One region of the Streptomyces sp. BK022 genome, then DNA from elsewhere that is predicted to be linked to it. Evidence: riboswitches for the same ligand, from Rfam matches in the RefSeq annotation. Region 1 holds a riboswitch; each other region holds the start of a gene.

Region 1 (2,172 bases):
TCTGCTCTGCCAATTGAGCTATGGAGGAACGGGGAAGTCTCGACCGCTCGCCACCCACCCGGAATTTACCGGCCTAAGCCTCGTCCGTCGGCCTTCCCTGCGTACCCAAGGTGGGACTCGAACCCACACGCCTTCCGGCACCGCTTTTGAGGCGGTTGACTGTGCCATTCGTCTACTCGGGCGGGGGCCGGAGGAACCTCGAAATTCCCTCCGGCCTTTCCTGCAATGGACCCTACTACACCGCGATCCGTCCGTAGTAAACGGACTTCGACCACGGGTGGTAGTAGTTGACACCCGCACCCGGGTGCTCCGACTCCAGCCACGTCGTGGAATTCACGTAGATGGCGACGTGGTAGACGCTGCCGGATCCGTCGTGGACGAAGACCAGGTCACCCTTCTGGGGCGAGCTGACCTTCTTGCTGGCGTGGTACTGGCTGGACGCGACCCGCGGGAGGGACTTCCCCAGAGCCTTGAACGTGGCGTACGTCAGGCCCGAGCAGTCCATTCCCTTGGTCGAGGAGCCGCCCCATACGTACGGGGTGCCGATGTACTTGGCGGCCTGGTTGACGATTCGCGTGCCCGACGAGGTCGAGCTGGTGGGCTTGGGCTTGGGCTTGGCCGGCGCGGGCGCTGAGCCGGCGGTCAGGTAGATCCTCTCGCCGGGGTAGATACGACTGGGGTTGGATATGTGATTGATGGACGCGAGGTGCTGATACGTCGTCCTGTGGGCCGATGCGATCCCGCTCAGGGTCTGTCCGCTCTTCACGGTCACGTAACTGGATTCCGCGTCCGCTACCGAAGCCGCGAGAGGGGAAAGGGCCAGTGCGCCCGCGAGAACGAGTCCAGCGATCCTCTTATTCATGATTGCACTCCGTACGCCTACGAGATTAGGTGACGGACTCGGGATAAGTGCTGCTCCCTACCACACAGGTTCTGCGGATTCGCCCCAGTAATGCGTTTCGGTCTCCCGCCCCTGTTCAGGGTTGATTGCAGTTTTTGTCCAGGAACAGGGCTCGGCGTCTGGACAAAGTGGCCCCCCTTGGAATCGCACCAAGATCTCCCGCTTTTCAGGCGGGCGCATTAACTTCCTCTGCCAAAGGGCCTTGAGTCTGGATGGCAGGATTCGAACCTGCGACCCCCTGCATCCAAAGCAGGCGCGCTACCGGGCTGCGCTACATCCAGAAGAAGACGTTCCGTAGAACACCTTTGAAGAACGTTGTACAACTTACCGTATCAGCACTATGGCTTGTCAAGCACATCGAGCAACTAACTGGACAACGTTGGGAAGGGTTCCCCGCTGGGTCTTACGCTGCAACTGGCGGTGAGGTACCAGGAGCTGCCCTAGCGGGCGGGGAACGCGCCGCGGCCCAGGCAGAATGCCTCGTGGACCGGGAGGACGAGCATGGGCAGGCTGGCGGAGGGGAGGTGGTTCCCCTGGGCCGGCTGTCGCTCGCTCATCTGCATGAGTCTTTTCTACACGATCACGATTACGTGTTTGTAATCGCAGGCCACTGCCCCCTCTCCTCGCGCGAGGCGGGGGGTAGGACACTGTTCTCGGGCGCGAAAAAGGGCCGGGGGACCTGTGGTCCTCCGACCCTCGCTGAGGCGGATGAAAGCTACTGGTGGGCCGCCTCGAACTCCTCGATCCAGGCCTTGGTCAGCCGGCCGGTGTCCGGCACGTCGTAGCCGCGCTCCTCGCGCAGCCACTGGCGGACGTCCTGAGCTGTGAATGCCTGGCCGCCCTTACCCTGGATGGCCTTGCGCACCTGTGTACCGACGCGCTTGCGGGCCGTGTGGGCGATGGACGTGTAGGGCTCCATGGCCTCCAGCATCTCGTCCTGGTGCTCCTGGCACAGGTCCGCCTCGTACCGGGTGGTACCGATCTGGAAGACCGTGGACTCGTCGTTGGGCACGTCCTGGCCACAGACCTCGGCCTTCCTGCCCCGCTTCACCTTGCGGTCGCAGAACTTTCTGACGCGCTCGCCCATGACTCCCTCAATCTCTCGACGACCCCGCACCGGAAGCAGCACGAGGCATGCCGACATACTGCTTCCGGATTACGCGTTCTGTCAAGCGTTTCGCAGGCAGTTCTTGACAACGACTACCTGAGAAGCGACTCGACGGGGCTCAGAACGTTGTGCACAACCTCCTGAACAGGGTTTTCGCGCTTCG
Region 2 (2,172 bases), on a different contig from region 1:
CGCCGATACCCTGGGCGCCTGGTCCGGCACGCCCGGCCAGGCCCGCCCGGTGCCGCCGGTGACCGCCGACGACACCGGCCGCGTGGTCATCGTGGACCGGCCCGGCGCCGTGCAGACGCAGCTCCTCATCGGCCGCATCGGCTCCGACCGGCACGACCGCGTGTGGCCCGCCCAGGTGCTCGGCACCTACTGCCTCGGCGGCACCCTCACCTCGCGTCTGGACCGGGTCCTGCGTGAGGAGAAGGGCTACACCTACGGCGTACGCGCCTTCGGCCAGGTGCTGCGCTCCGCCCCTGACGGCACCGGCGCCTCGATGCTCGCCATCAGCGGCTCCGTGGACACGCCGAACACCGGCCCGGCGCTCGCGGACCTGTGGACGGTGCTGCATACGCTGGCCGCCGAGGGTCTGACCGACGCCGAGCGGGACGTGGCCGTGCAGAACCTCGTCGGCGTGGCCCCGCTGAAGTACGAGACGGCCGCCGCCGTCGCCGGCACCCTCGCGGACCAGGTCGAGCAGCACCTCCCCGACGACTTCCAGGCGGAGCTGTACCGCACGCTGGCGGCCACCGGCACCGTGGAGGCCACGGCCGCCGTGGTGAACGCCTTCCCGGCCGACCGGCTGGTCACGGTCCTGGTCGGCGACGCCGCCCAGATCAAGGAGCCCGTCGAGGCGCTCGGCATCGGCGAGGTCAAGGTGGTCTCCGCCGAGTAGTCGCACGCGCGTGGGTCCTGACGTCACACAAGTCGTCAGGGCCCACTCGTGTGTTCGGGAGTGCCTTCGAACGAGGGTCACCAAATGTCCGGATTGGGGCGGAGGTTACCCCTCTGGCGTGTGGGATGCGCTACAAAAGTCCGGACCCGTTTGAAGATCCGCTCCCGTCCCCTTTAGCTTCATCCGGGCTGTTCGTCAGGCAGTGCGCCGCGCCCGCGGCACCGGACAGCCATCGCCGAGTCCCCCGTAGGGGGAGCCGGGGACCCACGCAGTCCCTGGGGTGAATCGGGCGCCCGCGCGTGAGCGAGGGTGGCCGTAGGAGACCTTCCTGCTCCGAACCCGTCAGCTAACCCGGTAGGCGAGAGGGAAGGAAAGGAACAGCCTGCTCATGGCGTTCATGTGCGCCACCGGGAAGCACCGCAAGCCCGGCCGGGTCAAGCGCACCACCGCGACGGCGGCCGGTGTGGCGGCTCTCACCACCGGTGTCGTCGGCACCCTCGCGGCCTCCCCGGCGCTCGCCGCGGACAACTCCGTCGAGAACACCGGCCTCACCCCCGTCATCGCCGTCAGCGACACCCTCGCCGACGAGATCGCCGCGCAGGCCACCGCCCAGAAGGCGTCCGCCGAGCGCAAGGCCGCCGAGGAGGCCGCCGAGCGCGCCGCCGCCGAGCGGGCCCGCGAGGCCAAGGAGCGCGCCGCCCGCAAGGCCGAACGCGAGCGCCTCAACTCCTTCGTCATGCCGATCACCGGCTCCTACGTCTCCACCGCCTACCAGTCCTCCAGCTCCCTGTGGTCGTCCGGTTCGCACACCGGCATCGACTTCCACGCCGCCAGCGGCACCGCGGTCCACGCGGCGGGTGCCGGCACCGTGGTCTCCACCGGCTGGGGCGGGGCGTACGGCAACGAGATCGTGATCAGGATGGCCGACGGGATGTACACCCAGTACGGCCACCTGTCGTCCATCGGCGTCAGCGTGGGCCAGCGCGTCGTCCCGGGCCAGCAGATCGCCCTGTCCGGCGCCACCGGCAACGTCACCGGCCCGCATCTGCACTTCGAGGCCCGTACCGGCCCCGACTACGGGTCCGACGTCGACCCCGTCGCCTACCTCCGCAAGCACGGCGTGAACGTCTGACCCTCACCCTCCCGTAAAGCCCCGGCCCACCCGGCCGGGGCTTTTCGCTGCCTTTTCCTCCGGGCGCTGTCCAAAAAATGGCCATGGATTCCGGCAGGCCATCGGAAATTCTCACGCATTGCCATAGAGTCACGGGACAAGCGCTGTCGTCGGCGTTTCACGGGCATTAAGGCGGAGGTGGGTCATGCGTATTCCGGCGCACTCGGTGTGCACGGCGATCCGGGACGACATCGTCGCCGGAGTCCACGAGCGCGGCGGCCGGCTCACCGAGGAGGTCCTCGCCCGCCGCTACGGCGTCTCCCGCGTCCCCGTCCGCGAGGCGCTGCGC
Region 3 (2,172 bases), 100 kb from region 1:
CCTGTCGGAGGCCGACATCGAACGGGCCGTAAGGGTCATCACCGCCGTTCGGCCCTGGTGAGGGCGGGAAAAACCCCGTCAAATACGGTCTCGCGTCGCAGAGTTCACCCCGTTGAGCGACAGATGTCCGCGTATCTGGGGGGTTGGTCCACCGGACCGCTTCCGTAATGGCAGGCTGGCGTGCAGGCACCAGAGCGGGACCGGGCCCGAACTCTCCGCCCCCGCGTCGCCGCGCGGCGCGGGGGAGGTCGGCGGGCCGCCCGTGGGAAAGGGACTACTTCGCCATGGCAGACCATCTGGAAGCATCCGTCACTCTGCCGAGCGATCCCGCCTCGGTCCGCGCGGCCAGGTCCTACGTGGTGGGGACCCTGGCGAGCTGGGGGCTCCCCGCGGACGACGAGGTCACCGACACCGTGCGCCTCATCGTCTCCGAGCTGGCCACCAACGCCGTCCAGCACACCCTGGGCCAGTCGCCCACCTTCACCGTGGACGTCGTACTGGCCCGCGACGAGCTGCTGCTCATCGGCGTGACGGACAGCCATCCGAGGCTGCCGAAGAGACTCCCGGCCGCCGTCGCCCAGGACAACGGGCGCGGCATGGCCATCATCCGGTGTCTCACCGTCGAGTGCGGCGGAAAGCTGCGCGTCCGCCCCACCCGCGAGGGCGGCAAGACGGTCTTCGTCGAGCTGCCCTGGTGCGTGCCGAGCCAGCCACGGCCCGCCACGGCCCGTCCGGAGCCCTCTCCGGCCCGCTGACCCCGGGAACGGCCTCGGGGGCGTGGACGCGCCCGCGGAGACCGCTCCCGGCCGTCCTCGCTAGTTGACCCGGCCGTACCAGACGCTCTTGGTCCAGATCTTCTGGAGCCGCACCACGTCCCCGGTCTTCGGCGCGTGCCAGATCTTGCCCTTACCGGCGTAGATGCCGACGTGGTAGACGCTCGACCCCGAGTGGAAGAAGACCAGGTCACCGGCCTTGCGGTGGCCCGAGGAGATGTGGTGCGTCTTGTTGTACTGCTGCGCGGCCGTGCGCGGCAGCTTCTTGCCGGCCTTCTTGAACGAGTACAGCGTCAGACCCGAGCAGTCGAACCGGCCCGGCCCGGTGGCTCCGTAGCGGTAGGGGGCGCCCTTCTTGGACGCCGCGACCTTCAGTGCCTTCGACGCGGTGGTCGCGGCGGAGGCGTCGGTGGCCAGCCCCGGCACCATGATGGAGCCGCCCACGGCGGCCAGGGTGAGGGCCGAGGCGGTGCCGGCCCGAGCCATCAGCGACGGGACACGATTGAGCGCAGTCATGCGCAACCCTTCGTCAGCCGCCTGTGAAGGATGACCTGTCGGATTCGGGCTGGCGAAGTTGCCCGGCCGTGTCACCACGGCTTCACCCCAAGGGTTGCTCGGCACGATCGTCCGCTGCTCGCGGACATCCGTCCCGGCGACCCGGCTTGCTCGGGTCCTCCACTCCTGCCGATGCACTTCTGTCGACCGGTCATCCGGGTGGCGGCAGGACTCGGCGTCCGCCCGGATGCGCCCCGCCGTTGTGGCGGGGTCTTGTCGTCAGTCAGGGATCTTGGCCCACTCCTGTCCGAAAATCCCAATGGAACCGGGGGTTTGTGGTGTTACTCACCACTCACCCGTTCGGGTGGACAGGGGTGTGTCCGAGTCGCCGTCAACTCCCCTCCACAGCCTCGGACCTGGGCTTCGACCGCCGTGCGGTGGCCCGCCGGGCGCGTGGCGCGCAACTCGGCGGGCCCGGAAACGGGCCCGGAGATACACCGGTCGGCGGTAGCACGTTCGGCCCGTTTCGGCTCGGCGGACGACACGCCGGGCCCCGTACGGCCGACCGCGGTGTCCGGGTCAGCCGGCGGCATCCGGCGGGAGCGCGACGCGCGCGGTCCGGCGTTCGCCGTCCAGCACCCGCAGCGCCTGTGCCAGCGTGCCCCCGCAGAGCTCCCGTTCGCCCCGACGGTGCATCAGCGCGAGCGCGTCGCGGAGCGCGGCCGCCGTGCGCACCAGCGCCTGCGCCGCCCTCAGCGCCCGGTACGTGTCCCCGTGCCGGGCCGGGTTGATCCGGCCCAGCAGGTCCGCGGCCTCCAGGTAACGGTCGATCAGCTCGCCCTCGGCCCGGGTCAGCGCGGGCAGCGGCGGCGGCTCCTTCGGCGGCACGGGCGGCTCACCGGCC

What was found. A riboswitch is a leader RNA that binds a small molecule or an ion and turns the genes downstream of it on or off. The one in region 1 is predicted to bind cyclic di-AMP.
Positions count from the first base shown of each region.
Region 2: another riboswitch for cyclic di-AMP. It lies ahead of EV284_RS23270 (M23 family metallopeptidase); the one in region 1 lies ahead of EV284_RS17590 (LysM peptidoglycan-binding domain-containing C40 family peptidase).
Region 3: another riboswitch for cyclic di-AMP. It lies ahead of EV284_RS16950 (C40 family peptidase); the one in region 1 lies ahead of EV284_RS17590 (LysM peptidoglycan-binding domain-containing C40 family peptidase).

Region 1 covers NZ_SHKU01000004.1:207,417-209,588, reverse strand. Annotated here, with positions in the region: tRNA gene EV284_RS17600 (tRNA-Asn) at 1-28, opposite strand, end outside; tRNA gene EV284_RS17595 (tRNA-Leu) at 103-182, opposite strand; gene EV284_RS17590 (LysM peptidoglycan-binding domain-containing C40 family peptidase) at 236-772, opposite strand; cyclic di-AMP (ydaO/yuaA leader) riboswitch at 863-1,000, opposite strand; tRNA gene EV284_RS17585 (tRNA-Phe) at 1,031-1,103, opposite strand; tRNA gene EV284_RS17580 (tRNA-Pro) at 1,109-1,182, opposite strand; gene EV284_RS17575 (histone-like nucleoid-structuring protein Lsr2) at 1,617-1,988, opposite strand; gene EV284_RS17570 (hypothetical protein) at 2,102-2,172, opposite strand, start outside.
Region 2 covers NZ_SHKU01000005.1:494,219-496,390, reverse strand. Annotated here, with positions in the region: gene EV284_RS23275 (pitrilysin family protein) at 1-712, shown strand, start outside; cyclic di-AMP (ydaO/yuaA leader) riboswitch at 936-1,088, shown strand; gene EV284_RS23270 (M23 family metallopeptidase) at 1,101-1,844, shown strand; gene EV284_RS23265 (GntR family transcriptional regulator) at 2,029-2,172, shown strand, end outside.
Region 3 covers NZ_SHKU01000004.1:103,398-105,569, forward strand. Annotated here, with positions in the region: gene EV284_RS16940 (8-amino-7-oxononanoate synthase) at 1-61, shown strand, start outside; gene EV284_RS16945 (ATP-binding protein) at 285-755, shown strand; gene EV284_RS16950 (C40 family peptidase) at 816-1,289, opposite strand; cyclic di-AMP (ydaO/yuaA leader) riboswitch at 1,293-1,506, opposite strand; gene EV284_RS16955 (hypothetical protein) at 1,848-2,156, opposite strand; partial or broken gene EV284_RS16960 (ATP-dependent Clp protease proteolytic subunit) at 2,164-2,172, opposite strand, start outside.